DNA from 2 places in the Promicromonospora sp. NPDC052451 genome. Region 1 is predicted to be linked to the other one. Evidence: predicted binding sites of a transcription regulator. Region 1 holds the regulator's gene; the other holds the start of a gene.
What was found. Region 1 encodes HspR, which represses chaperone genes until heat shock. Its sites were predicted from a motif close to AAGTTGAGTCNNNNNGACTCAACTT; they were not measured.
Positions count from the first base shown of each region.

Region 2: clpB (ATP-dependent chaperone ClpB) is a predicted target of HspR. The motif match lies at 8,401-8,425, and genes of this name have one in related genera.

Region 1 covers NZ_JBIUAP010000009.1:47,555-59,428, forward strand. Annotated here, with positions in the region: gene ACIG47_RS16720 (DnaJ C-terminal domain-containing protein) at 1-848, shown strand, start outside; gene ACIG47_RS16725 (heat shock protein transcriptional repressor HspR) at 940-1,392, shown strand; gene ACIG47_RS16730 (DUF1540 domain-containing protein) at 1,539-1,847, shown strand; gene ACIG47_RS16735 (hypothetical protein) at 1,929-2,696, opposite strand; gene ACIG47_RS16740 (sigma-70 family RNA polymerase sigma factor) at 2,946-6,383, shown strand; gene upp (uracil phosphoribosyltransferase) at 6,396-7,031, opposite strand; gene ACIG47_RS16750 (nucleoside deaminase) at 7,202-7,636, shown strand; gene ACIG47_RS16755 (hypothetical protein) at 7,655-8,290, opposite strand; gene ACIG47_RS16760 (L-histidine N(alpha)-methyltransferase) at 8,290-9,426, opposite strand; gene ACIG47_RS16765 (Sir2 family NAD-dependent protein deacetylase) at 9,539-10,429, shown strand; gene ACIG47_RS16770 (transglutaminase domain-containing protein) at 10,407-11,366, opposite strand; gene ACIG47_RS16775 (hypothetical protein) at 11,542-11,862, shown strand.
Region 2 covers NZ_JBIUAP010000001.1:489,020-500,893, forward strand. Annotated here, with positions in the region: gene ACIG47_RS02100 (sulfite exporter TauE/SafE family protein) at 1-412, opposite strand, end outside; gene ACIG47_RS02105 (FadR/GntR family transcriptional regulator) at 409-1,125, opposite strand; gene ACIG47_RS02110 (SLC13 family permease) at 1,229-2,551, shown strand; gene ACIG47_RS02115 (CaiB/BaiF CoA transferase family protein) at 2,557-3,804, shown strand; gene ACIG47_RS02120 (carboxyl transferase domain-containing protein) at 3,804-5,234, shown strand; gene ACIG47_RS02125 (alpha/beta hydrolase) at 5,341-6,924, shown strand; gene ACIG47_RS02130 (sulfite exporter TauE/SafE family protein) at 7,013-7,813, opposite strand; gene cpt (chloramphenicol phosphotransferase CPT) at 7,797-8,354, opposite strand; gene clpB (ATP-dependent chaperone ClpB) at 8,480-11,089, shown strand; gene ACIG47_RS02145 (ArsR/SmtB family transcription factor) at 11,294-11,874, shown strand, end outside.

The sequences.
Region 1 (11,874 bases):
TCAAGGAGATCGGCGAGGCCTACGCGGTCCTGTCGGACCCGGAACAGCGCCGGCAGTACGACGCCGTGCGCGCCATGGCCGGCGGTGCGCGGTTCTCCGCAGGCCCCGGCGGCGCCGGGGCGGGCGGCTTCGAGGACATCATGGGCGCGATGTTCGGCGGTGGCCAGGGCCGGGGCGGCCCGCGGGTGCGCTACTCCCAGGGCGGGGCGGGCACCGCGGGCTTCGAGGACATCCTCGGCTCGATGTTCGGCGGCAGGTCCGGCTACGCGTCCACGGGGCCGGCCGGGTTCACCGCGCCGAGCCCGGGGGCCGACATCGCGGCACAGGTCACGCTGCCGTTCCGGGCGGCCGTGGAGGGCACGACCGCGGACCTCGAGGTGGGCGGCCGCACCATCCACGCCCGGATCCCCGCGGGGATCAACGACGGCAAGAAGATCCGTCTGCGGGGCAAGGGCCAGCCCGGGACCAACGGGGGCCCGGCCGGCGACCTGGTGGTCACCGTGCACGTGGCGCCCCACCCGGTCTGGACGCTGGACGGGCACAACCTGCGGATGACGGTGCCGGTCACGTTCGCAGAAGCGGCGCTCGGCACCACGCTGGACGTGCCGACCCTCGACGGGTCGACCGTGCGGCTCAAGGTGCCCGCGGGAACGCCGTCGGGCCGAGTGCTCCGGATCAAGGGGCGCGGGGTGCGCAGCGCGAGCGCGACGGGCGACCTGCTCGTGGGCGTGCAGGTGGCCGTGCCGCAGAAGCTCAGCAAGAAGGCCAGGGAGGCGCTGGAGTCCTTCGCTGCCGAGAGCGACGGCGAGGACGTGCGCGCGGGGCTCGCCCGGCGCGCGGCCGAATGACACCCGGCGCGGTGGGGCAGGTGCCCCGCCGCGCCGGTCTCGGCTAATCTGCCGGGACGCCGGACCGGCGGTGACGAGACAGGGAGGGCACATGATCGACGACGACGCACCGGTGCTCACCGTCTCCAAGGCCGCGGAGCTCGCGGGGATGCACCCGCAGACTCTGCGGCAGTACGACCGGCTCGGTCTCGTGGTGCCGCGGCGCACGCGCGGGCGCGGCCGCCGGTACTCACGGCGGGACGTGTCACGCCTGCTCCAGGTGCAGCGGCTCGCGCAGGTCGAGGGCATCAACCTGGCCGGCATCAAGCGCATCCTCGACCTGGAGGCGCACGTCTCGGTCCTGGAGGAACGCCTCAGCGACCTGCTCATGCGCGTCCAGGAGGAGGGCCGGGTGTTCGCCGCCGGGCCGTCCGCCGGTGACGTCGTCGTCGTGCAGCGCGGGCAGCGGGTCCGCAGCACGGCGATGCGGGTCGACCTCGAGCACCGCGGGGTCGGCGGCGGCGCCGTCGTGCTCTGGCGGCCGACGCACCGCCGCGAGGAATGACGGACGATTTCAGCAATGCCATTCTTTCCTTAATGGAAATGCGTACCGGCAGATAGGTAAGGCATTCCTTGCTCTCCGCCTCCTGCATTTCTGGAATACGATCGAGGTATTCCGGAGGTCAAGCACGGCAGGCGAGGAGAGAACAGATGAGCACGCTGATGGAGATGCCCGAGGTCGTCGAGTGCTCGATCGACGGCTGCGGCTACAACCACGACCACGGCTGCCACGCGGGCGCCGTCACGATCGGCGGTCACACGGGGGACGCCTCGTGCGCCACGTTCATCCCGCTGAGCACGAAGGGTGGTCTGGAGAAGGTCATCGCCCACGTCGGTGCCTGCCAGCGCGGCGAGTGCCTGCACAACGACAACCTGGAGTGCGGCGCGCCGTCGATCCGGGTGGGTGCCGGTCCCGAGGACCCGGGCCACGCCGACTGCCTGACCTTCCAGGAGCGCTGAGTCCGCACGAGCGACAGGGCGCCCGCTCTCCGTCGAGCGGGCGCCCTGCGCTGGTTCGTGGGACGCCGGGGCGCCGCGGGCTCAGCGAGCCAGGTGGTCCAGCAGGAGCAGTGCGTCGTCGTGCGTCCCGGGCAGACGCTCCACCCAGACCCGGGTGGGCCGCCGCACCTCGGTGGTGAGGCCGAGCACCTCGGCGTTGCGCTCCACGACACGGCGGAGCGACTGGCCCAGCTCGGCGGTCGAGGGGCCGCGCTCGCAGAGCACCACGAAGGTGCCGTCCCCGATCGCGGCCATGGGGTGGCCCTCGCCGAAGACCTGGTGCAGCGTGCGGCCGATGGCCGCGGAGCGTGCCAGCCGCTGCCAGGTGTCGAGGTTGTCCAGGCCCACGTCGAGCACGAGCAGGCAGTGCGTGCTCCCGGCCGTGGTGCCCGAGCGCTGGGCCGCGCCGTACGTCTCGCGCAGCCGCTCGCCCAGGTACTCGCCGGTCGGCAGTCCTGTCGACGGGTCGCGCGTGGCGATCTGGTAGGGGACCCGCTCGCGTTCACCGACCCAGCCGATCGCCGCGGCGCGCAGCGCGCCCACGTCCGTCGGCCGGCCGAACGCGGCGTAGAGGCACGCCACGTCGTCCAGCGCCTCGGTGATCCCGGCACCGACAGCCGCCCGGGCCGCGCCCAGCCGCTCGGCGGGCGCGATCACGCCCCGGCCCTCGGCCAGGGCCTCGGCCAGTGCCTCTGCGGCGGGGTGGTCCCAGTCGTTCGGCCGGATCCAGACCGAGGCGAGGCTCGTGGCGCGCCACCGCTCGCGCAGGTCGTGAATTCGCACCCGCGCCTCCTGCTGTGACTCGCTCATGATGAAGGGACCCTCACGGGGATACATCATGACGCACCTTCGGGGTCGGAGTAGCACACTTCACCCGGAGGCTGTGGGCGATTTGTATTTTTCAGCCCCTGGGATTCGCGCTGTGGCTCTATAGTCTTGGGCAGGACACGGCCGAGAGTCTGGGTGGACGTGAAGCAAGTCGAGAGCAGTACCGGGGAGACCCCGAGCGACGCGGAACTGATCCTGCAGGTCAGGTCGGGTAACCGCGAGGCTTTTGGCGTGCTCTACGAGCGTCACGCGGCCGCCGCGCGAGCGCTCGCCCGCCAGTACGTCTCGCCCTCCGACGCCGAGGACGTCGTCGCCGACGCCTTCAGCAAGCTCTTCGAGATGCTCCGCCGTGGTGCCGGACCCGACACCGGGTTCCGCCCCTACCTCTACACCGTGGTGCGCCACCGCGCGTTCGACGTGCGGCGCGGCGCCGTGCGTACCCGGCCGAGCACGGACGACGAGATCGAGTCGGTGCTGGGCCGGGTGGCGTCCGAGGAGGACCCGGCCCTCGCCGACTTCGAGCGCAGCGTGGTCTACCGGGCGTACGCCGACCTTCCGGAGCGGTGGCGCGAGGTGCTCTGGTACGTGCTGGTCGACGACGTGAAGCCGGCGCAGGTGGCGCCGTTGCTGGGGCTCAGCCCGAACGGCGTCTCCGCGCTGCTGTACCGGGCCAAGGAGGCGCTGCGGGCCGGCTACCTGCAGCAGCACCTCACGCACGCACCGTCGGACACGTGCCGCACCGTCAACCCGCTGCTGGGCGGGTACGTGCGCGACAGCCTGTCCAAGCGGGAGACCACGAAGATCACCGAGCACCTCGCGACCTGCGGCACCTGCAGCGCGCTGGTGCTGGAGCTGCACGACGTGGCGCACGGCATGAAGACCGTCATCGCCCCGCTGGTGCTGGGCGCGGGCGGTCTCGCCCTCGTGGGCGCGGGGGCCCCGATCGGCGGGCTCGCCGTCGCGGCGAAGGCGGGCGCCGGTGCCGGTGCCGGAGCAGCGGCGGGCGCACCGGCCGCCACCACGGCGACCGTGGGCGCGGCCGGCACGTTCTCCGGCGGGGTGACGTCGGCGGTCACCGCCACGGCGGGTGCGGTCGCGTCCGCGGCGGCCGCCGCCACCGGTGGGAGCGTGGCCGCGGGCGCCATCGCGGTCGCGGCGGTCGGTGTGGTCGCGGCCCTGCAGATGGCGGCGCCGGTCGACGCCGGTCCGGTGGCCGTCGCCGACACGGTGGTCACCACGCCCGACGAGTCGGAGCAGCCCGGGACCGAGCAGGTCGACGGCCGTCCCGTGCAGCCGACCGACATCGAGCCCGGCGAGACCACCAGCCGCGCGTACCTCGTGGTCGGCTACACCGATGCGTCGACGCCGATGCGCCCGCGTGAGCGACAGGAGCTGTCGCTCACGGTCCAGAACGAGGGCGACGTCGCGGCCACGGGCACGCAGCTCGAGATCACGCTGCCCGAGGGCCTGACCGTCGCGCGGCCGGACGTGCCGTTCGGCACGGGCGCCGGTGCCCGCCTGGTGACGGCCTCGGTCGAGGACCCGGCCGGTGCCGAGCAGACCGCCGAGCCGGGTACGACGCCGACGCCCGGCGCCACCTCCGGCACGGGCAGCGCCGCGGACACTGCCACCGGCACCACCGAGGAGCCCGGCGACGCGCAGGCGATGCCGGACTCGGAACCGACCACCCCCGCCACCGTCGGGCTGGTCGAGACCGCGGCCCCGGCGGCCTGCACCCCGACGGAGCAGGACAACGTGCTGCTGTGCTCGCTGGGCGAGGTGACCGCCGGCCAGGAGCTCCGCGTCGTGGTGCCGGTCGAGGCCGGCGCGGGCGGCGACTACCCGGTCGGCGCCGTGGTCTGGGCCGACGGCATGGAACCCACCGAGATCGACCTCCCGGGCCGCACGGTCTCCCCCTTCGGTCAGGAGCTGTCCGCCGCGACCACCGACGTGTCGCTCGCGAGCCCGGGCACGGCCGCCCTGCCGGTGCGGGTGACCAGCACGGGCGACCGCGCGGTGCCGCCGGGCGGCTGGGCCGTCGACGTCACGCTGCCCGACGGCGTCACGCCGGCCGCGGCGCAGCCCGAGCTGTCCTGCGCCGCGGGCGAGCTGAAGAACGCGTGGCGCTGCACACCGCTCGCCGGCACGGACGCCGCGGCCACGGAGCTGGCCCCCGGCGCCACCGCCGACGTGGCCCTGAACATCGCGACGGTGACGCCGTCGACCTCGGAGTACGCCGTGCTCGGCTCTGCCAACGTCCGCCCGGTCCTGGACGGCAACGCCCACTCGGCGCTGGCCACCCTGGCGGTGACCTCGGCCTGGGCCGACGCCGCCGACGGTGTCGGCACGGTCGCCGCGTCGTGCGTCGCCACGGGCGGTGCCGGCGTCGCGCAGGCGGCCGTCACGGGGACGTACACCAACACGACCCAGCGGACGGTCCGGGTCGCCCTGGAGGCCGCCGGCGAGCAGGTCGCCTCGAAGGAGCCGCTCGCCCCGGGCGAGTCGGTCCGGCTGACGGTGCCCGACGGGCTGCGGCTCCCGGCCGGCCAGGCGGTCTTCGCCCTGGCCACCGACGTGGAGGGCGGCACGTACACGACGCGGGTCGCCGCCGGTGAGCACCAGCGGGCGGACTGCTACGTGCCGAAGTGGGACACGGACACGAGCGTGCGCACCCTCAACCAGGGCGGCACCGTGGCCGTGGAGGGCTCGATCACCAACCGGACCGACGAGACGATGACCGCGGTCATGCTCGTCCCGGTGGGCGACAGCACCCTGGAGTCGGTGCGCGTCCCGGTCGCGGCCGGCGGCAGCGTGACCCTCACGGTGAACACGGACCGCACGCAGCTCCCGGCGGGCGAGGTCACGTTCCGCCTCTCCCGCGAGGGCGTGGACACCGACGGCGACCTCCCGGTGGACCCGGTGGTGCCCAAGACCCACCCGACGGCGTCCTACGGTGCCGCGCGGATCGCCCCCGCGGTGGTCTCCTCGACGGTGGCCGCGGGCGCCTGCGAGTTCGACGCGACGCAGGACCACTCGGTGCAGACCTTCGTGGTCTCGGTGAGCAACAAGGAGTCGACCCTGCCCGTCCTGTTCCACGTGGGTGGCGTGTCCCGGACGGTCGCCGCCGGCGAGGCGATGCAGATCGAGTACCCGGTGGTCTGGGGCACCTCGACGGTCGAGGTGAAGGCGGCGGGTCGCACGCTGGGCACGCTCGACACGCAGTTCGAGTCGTGCGCCGAGCTCACCTGGCCCACGCAGGACCTGGGCGTGACGGTCGCCGCCGAGTGCACCGACTACCGGGTGGCGCTGACGGCGGCGGTCGAGAACCGCACCGCGCACGACTGGATGGGTGTCCTGGTGCGGGAGAGCAGCGGCGAGGTGGGCGCCGAGGCGCAGGTCGCCGCGGGCCAGACCACCCCGCTGACGCTCGTCCGCGACACCCTCATCAGCGAGGGCAGCAACGTGAGCGTGCGGCTCACGCGCGAGCTGGAGGGGAACACGCACACGGTCGAGCGGTCCTTCTGGGCCAAGGGCGCCGCCTGCCTCAACCCGGACGGCAGCGACGTGTGCGAGCCGGCCCCGGAACCGGAGCAGGGCGCCACGCCCGCCGCGACGGCAGGCCCCTCGCGCACGGGCCGGGGCTGGCCCTGGGGCGGCTACTGCGAGTGACCCCCCGGTCGCTCAGACGATGCCGTACAGCCGGTCCCCGGCGTCGCCCAGACCCGGCACGATGTAGGCCTTCTCGTTGAGCCGCTCGTCGACGGCGGCGACGACCACCGTGAGGTTGGCCCGGTCGCCGACGTGCTCCTCCAGGAGCTGGATGCCCTCCGGTGCCGCGAGCAGGCACACCGCGGTGACCTCGCGGGCGCCGCGCTCCAGCACGTAGTCGATGGCGGCGACCAGCGTGCCGCCCGTGGCGAGCATCGGGTCGATGAGGAAGACGTGGCGGCCCGTGAGGTCGTCGGGCAGCCGGTTCGCGTACGTGACGGCCTTGAAGGTCTCCTCGTCGCGGACCAGGCCGAGGAACCCGACCTCGGCGGTGGGCAGCAGGCGGCTCATGCCGTCGAGCATGCCCAGGCCGGCGCGCAGGATCGGCACCACCAGCGGCGGCGGGGACGCGAGCCGGGTGCCCGTCATGGTGGTGATCGGCGTCTTCACCTCGTGGGGCTCGGTGGCGATCTCGCGCGTGGCCTCGTAGGCCAGCAGCGTGACGAGCTCGTCCACCAGCAGGCGGAAGGTGGGCGAGGCCGTGGTCTCGTCCCGCAGGACGGTCAGCTTGTGGGCGACCAGGGGATGATCGACGACGTGGAGGCGCATGACGCCAACGCTACCGGGCGGCGGCGCACCGACACGGCGCGAAACCCCGGAACGTAGCGAGCCCCACACCTGCCGACGCGTTGTCGGACCTGCGGGTCACTAGGGTGACCTGTGTGTCTGACACCGCGGGGATGAGCGTCGCCGAGCGGCGCGCGTACTGGGAGCGCCTGATGGGTACCGCGCTCGACGAGGCACGCCGCGCCCTCGGCACCGGCGACGTACCGGTCGGAGCCCTGCTGCTCGACGAGTCGGGGCGCACGATCGGCGTCGGGCACAACGAGCGGGAGGCCACGGGGGACCCGACCGCGCACGCCGAGGTGCTCGCGATGCGGGCCGCGGCCCGGGCGCGCGGCGAGTGGCGGCTGACCGGCTGCACGCTCGTGGTGACGCTGGAGCCGTGCCCGATGTGCGCGGGCGCGCTCGTGCAGGCCCGGGTGCGACGCCTCGTGCTCGGGGCCTGGGACCCGAAGGCCGGTGCGACCGGCTCCGTGTGGGACCTGGTGCGGGACCAGCGGGCGCTGCACGAGGTCGAGGTGCTCGGGGGCGTCCGTGCGGACGAGTGCGGCCTGCTGCTGCGCGAGTTCTTCGAGGCCCGGCGCCGCTGACCGGGCGGGCAGGGCTCGTCAGACCTGGGGCAGGGCGGCGTGGAGCTGGTCCAGCAGCGTCCGCAGCCGCAGCAGGTACAGCCGCTCGTTGGCGAGGCTCGACATGGCCGAGCCGGCGTCGTCGGCGTCCTGGTGCTTGATGAGCATGAGCTCGAACTCGGTGAGGTCGCGCCGCCAGTTGTAGCCCTGCACGTGTTCGCGCCAGCGGTGGAGCTTCTCCACGAGCGCGCGGTCGGGCGATCGGGACAGCACCCCCGAGGCGAGCGCGGCGTCGACGGCGGACAGGGCCAGGCGCGGGCTCACGGACAGGGCCCGTGCACCGCCGGTGCGCAGCCCGGCGAGCCGGCGCTCGACGACGGCACGGTTCTGCTGCAGCTCGAAGCCCACCGAGCCCACCACCTCCGAGCGGCGTTCGGTCTCGGCGTTCTGCCGCTCGACGACGAGCCCGGTGACACCTGCGAGCAGGGTCAGGGAGTTGACCCAGGGCTCCCACTCGGGGCCGATGCCCAGGATCCAGAGGATCCCCAGCACGAAGGCGACACCCAGCAGCGCGTACGTGACCACGGCGACCGTGACCCTGCGGCGTCGTGCCCAGCGGCGGCTCGTCCAGGTCGCCACGACCCGGCGGCGCAGCAGACGCAGCCGCTGCCGCATCACTTCCACACGTCGAAGGCCGGCAGCTTGGCGGGCGCCGACTCGTCGTGGGCCAGGAGGCGCAGCTCCAGGCCGAACGGGCTGGGCCGCTGCGTGTGCCGGAACCGTTCCCGCTGGACGTGCGTGGCACGCAGTCCCGCGCCCGCGACGAGCTGGTCGATGCGCTCGGTCGTGTACTTGCGGGTCGTGTACAGCCGGATGGTGTCCTGCGGCGCGAGGTGGATGGGGCGGCTGCCCGGGATCAGCATCCGGATCTCCTCGCCGCTCGCGTTCTGCCAGTACACCCGCAGCAGGATGCTGTCGTCCTCGACGGAGCCGGCGAACCGGATCTGGTCGAGGTCTATCCGGAGGTCGGTGTTGTACCGCACCGCGCTCGCCACGAACTCGACGAACCCGCGGGTCTGCCGGTACTCGGCCTCCGCCGCCCGCACGGCCGTCGCCGTCAGGTCCTCCGTCGTGGCGAACTCGACGAGCATCCGGTCCTGCGGGCGCAGCACCCGGGCCACGCCGTTGAGGAACTCCTGGTCGTCGTCGAAGTTGGCCACCGTGTTGCCGACCAGCGAGTAGAGGATCGCCTCGTCGCCGACCAGGCGGTCGAGGAACAGCTTGAGCTCCTCGAGGTTGCCGTCCAGGGAGAGGTCGATCTGCAGGCCCAGGGAGCGGTCCAGGGGGAAGTGCGCGTCGCGGACCGCGGTGCGCGAACCCGTGCGGAGCATCTCGGCGCTCATGTCCACGGGGACGTAGAGCATGGACGGGTGGGCCCGGTGCATGGTCTCCAGGAACATCCCGTCCTTGGCGCCCGTGCCGACGCCCAGGCTGACCAGGTGCACGCACTCGTCGGTGACGAGGGGCGAGATGCTGCGCCACTGCCGGCGGAACATCTCGGTGCCGACCTTGATGACCATGTAGGTCGGGTCGTTCGACGCGTTGAACCAGGCGATGGTCGGCCCGATGCCCCAGTAGGCGTAGCCGGAGGGGACCCGCTTGCCGTCACCCGACGTGGAGTGACCGTCGTCGAGGTGCTGTGCCAGTGTGGCGAGCTTGTCCGACTGGTCCTCGCCCACGAGGGTCACCGACCAGCCGAAGTCGTCACCCGCCAGGGTGCTGTCGATCCTTGCGATTGCCGAGTCGCCCACGCCGTCCCCTCATGCCGCTGTGCATGCCGGGCCCCAGGCTAGCGGGCCGCGGCCCTGTGCGAAATGGAACACAGAGGGCGTGCGGCCGGGTGCCGGGGCATACCCTCGGAGGGTGTTTCCTCAAGCCCGTCCCACCACCTGGGAGCCGCAGGCCGTCGAGGTGGCCCGCACCACCGTGGACGACGCCGTGGAGGTGCTGACCGGCCTCCGCGTCGCCGCGCTCACGGGTGCCGGGGTCTCGACCGACTCCGGCATCCCCGACTACCGCGGCCCCGACTCCCCGCCGCGCAACCCCATGACCTACCAGCAGTTCGTGGGCGACGAGGAGTTCCGCCGGCACTACTGGGCCCGCAACCACGTGGGCTGGACGCACGTGAACCGGTCGCTGCCGAACGCCGGGCACCGCGCGCTGGTCACCCTGGAGGAGCGGGGCGTCCTCGCCGGGATCATCACGCAGAACGTGGACCTGCTGCACGAGGACGCCGGCTCCCGCAACGTCATCGACCTGCACGGACGTTACGACCGGGTGATCTGCCTGTCCTGCGGGCGGGTCATCTCGCGAGCGCACCTCGCCGAACGGCTCGACGCGCTGAACCCGGGCTTCCTGGAGTCCGTGGGCGAGGTCGCGGACATCGAGATCGCGCCCGACGCCGACGCCGTCATCGAGTCGACCGCCCACTTCCGGCCCGCGCCCTGCGAGTTCTGCGGGGGCGTGCTCAAGCCCGAGATCGTCTACTTCGGCGAGAACGTGCCGCGCGAGCGGGTCGAGCGCGCGTACGCGCTGGTGGACTCCGCCGACGCGATCCTGGTCGCCGGGTCGTCGCTCACCGTGATGAGCGGGCTGCGGTTCGTGCGGCACGCCGCCGAGGCGGACAAGCCGGTGGTGATCGTGAACCGCGGCATCACCCGCGGCGACAAGTACGCGACGGTGAAGATCGACGCGGGTACGAGCGACGTCCTGCAGGAGCTGGCGCGGCGCCTCAGCGGGCCGCCAGGTCGGTGACGCCGCCGTGGCCTGTCGGGGAGAGCGTCAGCACGCGCTCACCGGGGTGCAGCCGGGCGTCCTCGCGGTAGAGCTCGGCGAGCTGGTCGGCCGCCTCGCCGTCCCCGGCGTCGGCGGCGACGAGCAGGTAGGCCAGCTCGTCGGCGACGGCGTCGAACTCGGCGTCCGACATGTCGGCACCGGGTAGACCCGCGTCGCGGACCCACGCCGCCGCCTGCCCGCCCGCGGCCTCGCGGACGAACCGCGTGCCGAGCTGAGGCCCCCACAGGTCCCAGAGCAGCAGCTCGTCGCGGTGCCGGTGCGCCACCTCGTACAGCACGTAGGACCGCACGAAGTCGCGGCCGCGCACGTCCTCCGGCAGGTCCGGTCCGACGCCGAACGTCGCCGGGTCGGCCGTGCCCGCGCGGATCGCGAGCCAGGCCTCGGCCGCCGTGAGGAACGGGGAGGCGGGTCCGGTCGGCATGTCGTGCACGTCGAAGTCGAAGTCCACCTGGTCGAGCTCGGGGTCGTAGCGCACCCAGCGGGTGCCGTCCCAGCGCTCGCCCACCACGTGGTCGGTGTGCCAGTCCGGTGTGATGTACCGGGCGAACCCGATCCGGGACCGGGCCGGCACGTCGTGCGTGCGCAGCACGCCCAGGGTGAGCAGCGTGTGGTCGCGGCAGCATCCGGCGACCTGCTGTGCCTGCGTGCGCGGCCCGTCGAGCGGCGCGCGCGACTCGGCGGCGTCCAGGATCGAGGAGAGCCAGCGGCGGTCCGGGTCGGCCTTCTGCGCCTCGGTCAGCGCCGGCCCGCCGGCGCGGTAGTGCACGACGGCGGTGCAGGCGAAGCGGTGCAGCGCCTCCGGGTCGGTGCTCAGCTCGGCGAAGTAGCCGGCGTGGTTTCCGGGGTTCGAGTACGGACTGTGGTCCGTGTAGTCGAAGAGCGTGGGTGCGGGCATCGGTGTCCTCCCTCGGCGGTGTCGGCACACTACCTCTCCGGCACGGGCGGGCGACAGTCCCGGCCACCGCCGTCACGGCGAAGCAAGATTGTCGGACAACCTAGATACTTATGTAGGACGTCGCTACTCTGGTCGTGCAGCGAGAACCGCCCGCCCGCGCCGGAGGATGACCGCCATGGCAAAGACGACAGCGCATCAGTGGCCCGTGCGGCGTCGGCTCGGCCTCCTGGTCCGGGCGGTGCCGCGGATCCGCCGCAGGCCGCGGTCAGGCGGCGCCGACGGCGACACCGGGACGGCCGACCGGACCCGGCTCGCGGTGCGCGCCGGGATCCTCTCCCTGCGCCTCGACCTGATGGTCGACGATCCCGACGATGCCGTGGTCGCGCTCGACCGCGTCCTCGCGACCCTGCGCCCGGGCGACCGTGTCTACGTGGTGGGTCCGCCGGGCGTGGCAGGGCGCCGGGTGGACGAGCGGCCGTTCACCATCTGGGCCTGACCGTGCGGGGAC
Region 2 (11,874 bases), on a different contig from region 1:
CGTGTCGGAGCCGGGCGGGCTCGTTGCGGGTGCTGCGCAACCACCGGCTGATCCACGGCTGGGCGCCGACCAGCAGGCAGGAGAGCAGGATCAGCCAGGGCACGACGGCCTCGAAGACGCCCGGCGGGAGCGCCAGGAGCAGCACGGCACCGGCCACCGAGCCGACCGCGCAGGTCACCAGCACCACCACGGTGACGCGCGGGTGCTCGCGCAGCTCCTGGCGGTAGCCGAACGCGCCGCTGAGCGCCCCCGGCACGAGGCCCACGGTGTTCGACGCGTTCGCGACCACCGGCGGCAGCCCGACGGCGAGCAGCACCGGGAAGCTGAGCAGCGACGCGACGCCGACCGTCGAGGTCAGCACGCCCGCGCCGAGCCCGGCACCCAGGACGGCCAGGTGCTCCCAGCCGCTCACCGGTCGTCCTCCCGCAGGAGCGCCACGTCGCTGACCATCTCGACGTGCGCGTGCATCGCCGCGGCGGCGGCCTCGGGGTCCCGGGCGCGGATCGCGTCGGTGATCGCGCGGTGTCCCGCCAGGGAGTTGCGTGGCCGGCCCGGCTGCGACAGGGACTCGATGCGGCTCTCCCGGATCAGGCTCGCGATCTCGCGCATGGTCTGGGCGAGGAGGTCGGAGTGGGCGGCGGCGGTGACGGCCGCGTGGAACTGCTCGTCGGCGTCGACGCCGCGGTCGCCGTGCTCGATCGACTGCTCCATCGCGTCGAGGGCGGCGTCGATCGCGACCAGGTCGTCCTCGGTGCGTCGCTGCGCGGCCAGGGCGGCGATCTTGGTCTCCAGCGCGTCGCGGATGTCGATGATCTCGGGCATCCGGTCGGCGTGCGCGCGGATGGCCTCCACGATGCGGCTCTCGCTGTGCCTGCCGGTCAGGACGGTGCCGTCGCCGTGGCGCACCACGACCACGCCCACGACCTCCATCGCGACCAGCGCCTGGCTCAGGGTCGCGCGGCTGACGCCGAGGCGCGCCGCCAGCTCCCGCTCCGGCGGCAGCCGGTCCCCGGCCTGCAGCCCGTTCTGCTGGATCCAGGCGGTGATCTGCTCCGCCACCTGCTCGTAGAGGCGGGTGCGGGCCAGTGGTGTCGGCAGCTCGGCCGAAGCCTTCGGGGTCACCAGCCGAGAGTACTTGACAGAAGCGGCAGTGGACTATTGGCTAGGCCACTGATCCATCGTGCCTCGTCGGTCAAAGGTGTCCGCCGCGATGGGAAGAGGAGTTGTCATGGGTCCTGAGTGGATCGCGATCATCGCGCTCGTCGCGTTGTTCGTGGCCGGGACGGTGCTGCCGATCAACATGGGCGCGCTCGCCTACGTCGCCGCCTGGTTCGTCGGAGTCTTCGCGCTGCAGATGGACGAGAAGGAGGTGCTGGGCGGTATCAGCGCCGATCTCGTCCTCACCCTCATCGGCGTCACCTATCTGTTCTCCATCGCCAAGAACAACGGCACCGTCGACCTCATCGTGTCCAAAGCGGTGCAGGCGGTCGGTGGTCGGGTCGCACTGATCCCCTGGGTCATGTTCGCCGTGACCGCCCTGCTCACCGCCATCGGCGCGGCCAGCCCCGCCGCCTGCGCCATCATCGGCCCGGTCGCGCTCGGCTTCGCCCGCCGGTACAAGATCAACCCGCTCATGATGGGCATGTTCGTGGTGCACGGCGCCCAGGGCGGCGGGTTCTCCCCGATCAGCATCTACGGCACCATCACCAACTCGGTCATGACCGAGGTCGGCTACGAGGGCACCGAGATGGGCGTCTTCCTCGCGTCGCTCGGCATCAACATCGCGATGGCCGTCGTCCTGTTCCTCGCGCTCGGCGGCCGCCAGCTCATGCGCGAGCGGGTCGATCCGGCCGAGGCCTCCGCGCACCTGGTCGACGACCTGCACACGGGCGGCGCCTCGGTCACGGTCAGCGGTCAGGGCGCCGGCGTCTCGACCACGACGCGCGGGGTCGGCGTGCGCCGTGACCACGTGCTCACCCTCGTCGCCTTCGCGGCGGTGGCCGTCACCGCCCTCGCGTTCGACCAGAACATCGGCTTCGTGTCCATCACCGCCGCCGTCGCGCTGGCCATGCTGTCCCCGCAGCAGCACAAGGACGCCGTCAAGCAGATCGCCTGGCCCACCGTGCTCCTGGTGGCGGGCGTCAGCACGTACGCCGCCATCCTCACCGCGGCCGGCGTGCCCGAGTACATCGGCAACTGGGCCGCGGGCCTCGGCATCGTCGCGGTCGGTGCGCTCGTCCTGTGCTACGTGGGCGGCATCGTCTCGGCGTTCGCGTCGTCCACCGCGCTGCTGCCGGTGATCATCCCGATCGCCGTGCCGCTCATCGCCGCGGGCGGGGTCAGCCCGTGGGCCATGGCCGCGGCCCTCGCCGTCTCCTCGACCATCGTCGACGTGAGCCCCTTCTCCACGAACGGAGCCCTGATGCTCGCCAACCGCCCGGACACGATCTCCGAGCAGACCTACTACAAGCAGATCCTCGGCTACGCCGTCATCGTCACCCTCGCGGGGCCGCTGCTGGTGTGGGCCATCCTCGTGCTGCCGGGCTGGTGAGCACGATGACCGGACCCCTCTCCGACGTCGTCGTCGTCGATCTCTCCCGGGCCCTGGCCGGGCCGCACGCCACGATGATGCTGGGCGACCTCGGCGCCCGCGTCATCAAGGTCGAGGTGCCCGAGCGTGGCGACGACACGCGCGGCTGGGGCCCGCCCTTCGTCGGCGAGGAGGACGCGCGCGAGTCCACGTACTTCCTGTCGGCGAACCGGAACAAGGAGTCGATCGCGCTCGACCTCAAGGACGAGACCGGCCGGGCGACCCTCCTGGCGCTCGTCGACCGTGCCGACGTGCTCGTGGAGAACTTTCGGCCCGGCGTGCTGGAGCGGCTCGGGCTCGGCGTCGAGTCGCTCCTGGAGCGCAATCCGCGCCTGGTGGTGCTCTCGATCACGGGGTTCGGTCACGACGGGCCCGAGGGCGGCCGCGCCGGGTACGACCAGATCGCCCAGGGCGAGGCCGGCCTCATGTCCCTGACGGGATCCGGTCCGGACGACCCGCAGCGTGTCGGCGTGCCGATCGGCGACCTGCTCGCCGGGATCTACGGCGCGTACGGGGTGCTCGCGGCGCTGCACGAACGGCACACCACGGGCGCCGGCCAGGTGGTGCGCACGTCGCTGCTGGCCGCCGTCACCGGGGTGCACGCCTTCCAGGGCACCCGGTGGACGGTCGCCGGGGAGGTGGGGCGAGCGCAGGGCAACCACCACCCTTCCATCGCGCCGTACGGTCTGTTCCGCTGCCGTGACGGCGCCGTCCAGATAGCCGTCGGGTCCGAGGCGCTGTGGCAGAGGTTCTGCCTGGCCTTCGGCCTCGACCCTGACGCGGAGGGCCTGCGGAGCAACCCCGAGCGGGTGGCCCGCCGAGACCAGGTGATCGAGGCGGTCGAGGCCGTGTTCGCGGGGTACGACGCCGACGCGCTGCTCACCCGGCTGTCCGACGCCGGCATCCCGGCCGGCCGGGTGCGCACCCTCGACGAGGTGTACGCGTGGGAGCAGACGGCCAGCCAGGGCCTGCTCGTCGACGTGGAGCACACCAGCCTCGGCACGGTCACCCTCCCCGGGCCGCCGCTGCGGTTCTTCGACGCCGACGGCGCCGAGGTGACGCGGCGCGACCACCGGGCGCCGCCCGTGCTGGACGAGCACGCCGAGCGGATCCGCGCCTGGCTGGACGGGGACGGCCCGACCCCTGACCGTCCTTTGGCGGAGCGGGCCTCGGTCCGGTCGGCAGCGGCCGACCCGAGGCCGGAGGCGGGCTGATGACCCGCCGCTGGTCCGCCCGCGAGCTGCTCGACCTGGTGCTCGACGACGACAGCTTCGAGTCCTGGGACGAGCCGGTCGACACCGCAGGGCACCCGGCGGAGTACCGGGCGGTGCTGGCCGCGGCCGCCGAGAAGGCGGGCACCGACGAGTCCGTCCTCACCGGGCGGGGCCGCGTGCGCGGCCGGCCTGTCGTGGTGATCGTCAACGAGTTCCGGTTCCTGGGCGGTTCCATCGGCCGGGCGGCCGCCGCGCGGATCACCGCCGCCGTCCGGCGTGCGACGGCCGAGGGGCTGCCCCTGCTGGCCACCACGGCGTCCGGCGGCACCCGCATGCAGGAGGGCACGCCCGCGTTCCTCCGTATGGTCGAGATCTCCCGCGCCGTCATGGACCACCGCGCCGCCGGCCTGCCCTACCTCGTGTACCTGCGCCACCCCACCACCGGCGGCGTGTACGCGTCCTGGGGCTCGCTCGCGCACCTGACCGTCGCCGAACCCGGCGCGCTCATCGGGTTCCTCGGGCCGCGCGTCGTCGAGGCGCTCACCGGCACGGCGCTGCCCGACGGCGTGCAGTCCTCCGAGAACCTCGCCGCCAAGGGCGTGCTCGACGGCGTCGTCGCCCCCGAGAACCTGCCCGCGCTGGTGGAACGGGCGCTCGCGGTGCTGGTCGACCCACCGTCGCCGCCGTCCCTGCCGCGTCGTCAGGGCGAGCCGTCCGCGGCGACGTCCGCCTGGGACTCCGTGCTGCGGACCCGCGCCGAGGGCCGGGTCGGCGTGCGGGACCTGCTGCGCTACGGGGCCTCGGGCACCGTGCGGCTGTCCGGGACGGACGAGGGCGAGCGGGACGAGTCCATGCTGGTGGCCCTGACGCGGCTGGACGGGCAGCCGTGCGTGGTGGTCGGCCAGGACCGGACGCGACAGAGCGAGAGCGCCCCCATGGGGCCCGCCGCGCTGCGTGTGGCCCGGCGCGCGATGGGGCTCGCCGAGGAGCTGCGGCTCCCGCTGGTCGCCGTGATCGACACCCCGGGCGCCGAGCTCTCCCGGGACGCCGAGGAGGGGGCGCTCGCCGGCGAGATCGCACGCTGCATGGCGGCGCTGACCCGGATGACGGTGCCGACGCTGTCGGTGATCCTCGGTCAGGGCTGCGGCGGCGGGGCGCTCGCGCTGCTGCCCGCGCGGACCGTGATCGCGGCGGAGCACGCCTGGCTGTCGCCGCTGCCGCCCGAGGGCGCGAGCGTCATCGTGCACGGGGACACGGCGCACGCGGCGGCGATGGCCGAGGCGCAGCACGTCCGCGCCGTCGACCTGCTCGCCGAGGGCGCGGTCCAGCGGGTGGTCCCGGAGCGCGACGGCGACACGGTGCGCGACGTCGCCGTGGCGGTGGCGGCCGAGTGCGCGGCGGTGCTGGGGTGCGTCCCCGTCCCGGGGTGATCGGCCGACGCGCCCGGCGGGTGCTTGACCCTGTGGTAGGCACACGGGGTGGAGTCGGGTCTCGACAGGGGCGGAAGCCCTCGCCGAGGCCGAGAGGCTGGACACCATGGAACGACGACGGAAGCTGGGCCGGGGACTGGCCCTGCTGCTCACGATCGGGCTGGTCGGGGCATCGGCCGCGGTGCCCGCCGCCGCCGAGGACCAGGACGGGACCGGGGGCGGGCCCGCGGCGCAGGTCGAGTGGGGCGAGTGCCCCGCCGACGTCGTCGCGCAGGCGCAGCCGCACGTGCTGACCTGTGCGACCGTGTCGGTGCCGCTGGACTACGCCGAGCCGGACGGCGAGCAGATCGACGTCATGATCTCCCGGCTGGCGAGCACGAACCCGGCCGAGCGCCGGGGGATCCTCCTCCTGAACCCGGGCGGCCCGGGGAGCGCGGGTCTGGACTTCCCCGCGGTCCTGAAGTCCCGGGGCATGCCCGACAGCGTGCTGGACGCCTACGACCTGATCGGCATGGACACCCGCGGCGTGGGGCACTCCACCCCGGTGGACTGCAAGTTCACGATGGACGACGCGTACTTCAGCAACGTCCCGCCCTACGCGGTCGACGACGCCGCAGTGCTGGTGAACGCGGACGTCGCCCGGTCGGCGGCCGAGCAGTGCGCGCGCAACGACACCGAGGGCCACATGCAGCACGTCACCACGGCGAACATCGCTCGTGACCTGGACCGGGTCCGGGCGGCGCTCGGCGAGGACAAGGCCAGCTTCCTGGGCTACTCCTACGGTTCCGCGCTCGGGGCGGCCTACGCGTCGCTGTTCCCGGAGACCTCGGATCGCGTGATCATCGACAGCAACGTCGGCGACACCGCGCTCGACCGTGAGGGGTTGCGGAGGTTCGGCCTCGGGACGGAGCAGACCTTCCCGGACTTCGCCAGGTGGGCGGCGAAGCGGCACGCCGCGTACGGTCTGGGCCGGACGCCGGCGCAGGTGCGGGCCACCTACTTCGAGACCGCCGAGCGGCTGGACCAGAGCCCGGTCGAGGGGCTGGACGGCACCCTGTTCCGCTTCGTCAGCTTCGCCGGTCTGTACGGCGAGTCGAGCTATGCGGGACTGGCGCAGACCTGGCAGTCGGTCCGGAACGGCGACGGCGAGGCCGCCCTGCGGCTGGCCGAGACCTTCCGTCCCGACATCGGGTTCGGTGCGGGCCCGGTCGGTGCGGGTACGGTCGGCGTCGGGGCGACGGCGGCCGGCGAGCCGTGGCCGGCGTCCAACGCCTGGTCCGCCTATCTCGCCGTGACCTGCAACGACGTCGACTGGTCGGAGAACGTCGACACGTACCGCGAGGCCGTCGCCGAGGACCGTCAGCGATACCCGCTGTACGGTGCGGCGACCGCCAACGTCACGCCGTGTGCCTTCTGGTCGAACGAGCCGGTGGAGCCGCCCGTGCGGATCACCGACGAGGGGCCGCGCAACGTGCTGATCATGCAGAACCGTCGTGACCCGGCGACGCCGCACCTGGGCGCCGAGCTGGCCCGGGAGAAGTTCGGCGAGCGTGCCCGGCTCGTGAGCGTGGACGGCAGCGGTCACGGCGTCTACGTCATCGGCGGCAACGCGTGCGCCCTGAACGCCGGGACGGCCTACCTGGTCGACGGCGAGATGCCGCGCCGCGACCAGTCCTGCCGGGCGGACTGACCGGCTCGCCGCCGCTCTCGGGACCCGGCTCTCTTCGCTCTGGCATCGTCCGGAGCCGAGAAAGTCGGGTCTCGAAGGACGGGGGGGTCTAGTGTGGCCGCCTCTCCAGCGCCTTGCGGACCTGCTGGATCAGGGCGAAGACGAGCAGCGCGGCGAACGCGACCGACGCGACCCGGTCGGGCAGCACCACCGACAGGCTGGCGCCGCCGAACGAGAAGGCCGAGGCCACCAGGCCGATGAGCGCGGCGGTCTTCAGGTGCACCAGGCCGTTGCGTGCGTTGACCCAGGTGCCGGAGACGGCGGTGGGGATCATCGCGACCAGCGACGTGCCCTTGGCCAGGGCGGGCGCGAAGTCGAACAGCGCCGACAGGCCCGGCACGGCGAGCTGGCCGCCGCCGATGCCGAGCAGACCCGAGGCGACGCCCATGACGAGGCCGAGGCCCACCATGCCGGCGCCGTCGAGCAGGCTGGGCAGGCCCTCCGCGGTGTCCACCTCCGGGGGTTCGCCGAACCCGTCGAGCAGCGACCGCACGATCCCGGCGACCAGCACGCCGACGAACAGCCAGCGCAGCAGCGACTCCGGCACCCGGGCGAGCAGGCGCGCACCCACGACCGCGCCGATCACCGAGCCCACGACGAGCAGGCCCGCGGCGACCAGGTCCACGGCCTGGTGCGTCAGGTACGGGATGGACCCGACGATGGCGGCCGGCAGGATCGCGGCCAGCGAGTAGGCGCTGGCCCGGCGCTGCGTCAGGCCGCCCAGCGAGGTCAGGAGCGGCACCATGACGATGCCGCCGCCCAGGCCGAACAGTCCCGAGAAGGAGCCTCCGACGATCCCGACGAGGGCGGCGCGAGGGGGTGTCAGGGAGTCGTCAGTCTGCTCGGTCACCTCGTGATGATCTCAGGTGCGCGGCGATGGTCCGCGCACAGTCCACGGAGCTGGTGCCCGTGGTGTCGACCTCGAGGTCGTAGGCGACACCCTGGTGCACGACGTCGGCCTGCTTCGCGGCCATGCCCGCCACCCGGTCGCCGCGTGCCGCCTCGCGCTGGCCGGCGACGGCCGGGTCGCACCGCACACCGACCCAGAGCGCCGGCACGTCGCCCAGCGCGTCGAGCCAGCGGCGCTGGGAGGCGGCGCCCCCGAGGAAGACGTCGTCGACCACGACGTGCGCTCCGGCGCGCGCCATGGCGACCAGTCCGGTGATCCAGGCGTCCTGGAGCGCCATGAACTCGTGCCCGACGTCGACGCCGCCGTCGTCCGCGAAGCCGATCCCGTCGCCGCCGGTCGTGAGCCGTGCGGGCATCGCGTCGACGAGGGTGTCGATGCTGAGCGACAGCCAGGCGCCCGGGAGCACGGCCTGGAGGCTCCGTGCGATCGCGGACTTGCCGGAGCTGGAGCCGCCGTTGAGCACGATGACCTGGGTGTTCATGGGATCACGCTACGAGTGTCGGCGGCACGCGCTAGAGTGAAAATCCAAGTTGAGTGGAATAGACTCAACTTTGATCAGGTTCCCTGGACAGACCCCTGCCCACGTCATCAGCCCCGGGAGGCTTCATGGACACCAAGTTCACGACCATGTCGCAGCAGGCGATCGGCGACGCGATCCAGTCGGCGTCCGCCGCCGGCAACCCGCAGCTCGAGCCGGTCCACCTGCTCGCCTCGCTGCTCCAGCAGGAGAACGGCGTGGCCGTAGGGCTGCTCGACGCGGTCGGGGCGAACGCGCAGGCCATCGGACAGCAGGTGCGCGCGGCGCTCGTCGCCCTGCCCCAGGCCAGCGGCGCGAGCACCGCCCAGCCCAGCGCGAGCCGCGCCCTGGCGACGGTGCTCGACCTGGCGGGCAAGGAGGCCCAGGGGCTGGGCGACGAGTACGTCTCGACCGAGCACCTGCTCATCGCGCTGGCGGCCGGCCAGTCGTCCGCGGCCCGCATCCTGTCCGACGCCGGGGCCACCGCCGACGCCCTGCGCGCGGCGCTGCCCGCCGTCCGCGGGTCCGGGCGGGTCACCAGCCCCAACCCGGAGGGCACGTACAAGGCGCTGGAGCAGTACGGCACGGACCTGACCCAGCAGGCCCGGGACGGCAAGCTGGACCCGGTGATCGGCCGCGACTCGGAGATCCGCCGCGTGATCCAGGTGCTCAGCCGCCGCACCAAGAACAACCCGGTGCTCATCGGCGAGCCCGGCGTCGGCAAGACCGCCGTCGTCGAGGGCCTGGCCCAGCGCATCGTCGCCGGTGACGTGCCCGAGTCCCTCAAGGGCAAGCGTCTGGTCGCGCTGGACCTGGCGAGCATGGTCGCTGGCGCCAAGTACCGGGGCGAGTTCGAGGAGCGGCTGAAGGCGGTCCTGGAGGAGATCACGGCGTCGGACGGCGAGGTGGTCACCTTCATCGACGAGCTGCACACGGTGGTCGGCGCGGGAGCCGGCGGCGAGGGTGCCATGGACGCCGGCAACATGCTCAAGCCGATGCTGGCGCGCGGCGAGCTGCGTCTCGTGGGCGCCACGACCCTCGACGAGTACCGCGAGCACATCGAGAAGGACCCGGCCCTGGAGCGGCGCTTCCAGCAGGTCTTCGTCGGCGAGCCGTCGGTCGAGGACACGGTGGCGATCCTGCGTGGGCTCAAGGAGCGCTACGAGGCGCACCACAAGGTGACGATCGCCGACTCGGCGCTCGTGGCCGCGGCCACGCTCTCCGACCGGTACATCTCCGGGCGGCAGCTTCCGGACAAGGCGATCGACCTGGTCGACGAGGCGGCGTCGCGCCTGCGCATGGAGCTCGACTCGTCCCCGGTGGAGATCGACGAGCTGCAGCGTGCCGTCACGCGGCTGGAGATGGAGGAGGTGGTCCTGTCCGAGTCGGAGGACGCGGCGTCGAAGGACCGGCTGGAGCGCCTCCGCGCCGACCTGGCCGACCGCCGGGAGGCCCTGGCCGCGCTCACCGCGCGCTGGGAGTCCGAGAAGGCGGGCCACAACCGGGTCGGTGACCTGCGCGCGCGCCTCGACGAGCTGCGGACCGACGCCGAGCGCAAGCTCCGCGAGGGCGACCTCGAGGGCGCCGCCCGGATCCAGTACGGCGAGATCCCGGGGGTCGAGAAGCAGCTCGCCGCGGCCGAGCAGGAGGAGTCCGAGGTCGAGAGCCTGCCGTCCCCGGACCAGCCGATGATCGCGGACAAGGTCGGTGCCGACGAGATCGCGGAGGTCGTCGCGGCGTGGACCGGCATCCCCGCCGGGCGCCTGCTCCAGGGCGAGTCCGAGAAGCTCCTGCACATGGAGGAGGTGCTCGGGCAGCGCCTCATCGGTCAGAAGGCCGCGGTGTCCGCGGTGTCCGACGCCGTGCGGCGCACCCGGGCGGGCGTCGCCGACCCCGACCGGCCCACGGGATCCTTCCTGTTCCTCGGCCCCACGGGCGTGGGCAAGACGGAGCTCGCCAAGGCGCTGGCGGACTTCCTGTTCGACGACGAGCGCGCCATGGTGCGCATCGACATGTCCGAGTACGGGGAGAAGCACTCCGTGGCCCGCCTCGTCGGTGCCCCTCCGGGGTACGTCGGGTACGAGGAGGGCGGTCAGCTCACCGAGGCCGTGCGGCGGCGGCCCTACACGGTGGTGCTGCTGGACGAGGTGGAGAAGGCGCACCCCGAGGTCTTCGACATCCTGCTCCAGGTGCTCGACGACGGGCGCCTGACGGACGGCCAGGGCCGCACCGTGGACTTCCGCAACACCATCCTGGTGCTGACCTCCAACCTCGGTTCGCAGTTCCTCGTGGAACCGATGCTGTCGGACGAGGAGCGGCGCGAGTCCGTCATGACGGCCGTGCGCGCGGCGTTCAAGCCGGAGTTCCTCAACCGGCTGGACGACGTCGTGGTCTTCGACGCCCTGACGCTCGACGAGCTGGGCAGCATCGTGGACCTGCAGGTGGACGCGTTCGCCACGCGGCTCGGTGACCGGCGCATCACGCTGGACGTGACGCCGGCCGCCCGCGAGTGGCTCGCCCTGGAGGGCTTCGACCCCGCCTACGGTGCCCGGCCGCTGCGCCGCCTGGTGCAGCGCGAGATCGGCGACCGCCTCGCACGGCTGCTGCTCTCGGGCGAGGTGTCCGACGGGGACGCGGTGGTCGTGGACCGCGGGGAGGGCGAGGGGCTGACCCTCGGCAGGCAGCCCCAGACCGTCTGACCCGAGCGCCCGGAACCGCGTCCCGTGTGACGGTGTTGTGAAGGTGTGGGCCTGGCCGACCAGTACCGGTTCACCCGCGCGTCCCTCTGAGTGCGGGTGAATCGGTGCATGGCGCGTCGCGTACCGGGGTCCCGCACGTCAGGGGCCGCGGGGGGGCGAGCCAACGGGGGCCACGGGGAGAGGCGGACGGTCAGGGAGGGCCTGATGCTGCGGTTCCACTTCACGTCGGACGATCTTGCCCGGGTCCGGATAGCACCGGGCCCGGACCCCATGTGGGAGGTGTTGCTCAGCGCCCACGTGGTGAACCAGCGCCCGAGCGTGCCGATGTTCGCGGCCTGGCGCGGGCGGGTGCTGTCGGGTCTGCCGCCCGCAGCCAGGATGTTGCTGCGCCTGGCACCGCCGCGCGGCTACTCGCCGGACTTCCTCACGCCGCTCACCGGCACGGACGACTTCGAGACGGGCCTCGACGCCGTGCTCTCGACCTCCCGGTCCCGGCTCGGCACCGACCTGGCGCGGCTGACGCGCGGGACCCGGCCGCACCTGTGGATGCGCGACCTCGCGTCCGGGTCCGCGCCGGCCGTCCGCGGGCTCGGCGTCGCGATGCGGGCCTACTACGAGCAGGCGATCGGGCCCTACTGGAGCGGGATCCGCGCCGCCGTCGACCTCGACCGGGCCGCCCGGACCCGGGCCTGGGTGGAGGGCGGTACCGAGCAGGCCCTGCGGACCCTGCACCCCTCGGTGCGGTGGGAGCACCCGGTCCTGTCCGTGGTGACGGCGGCGGAGCG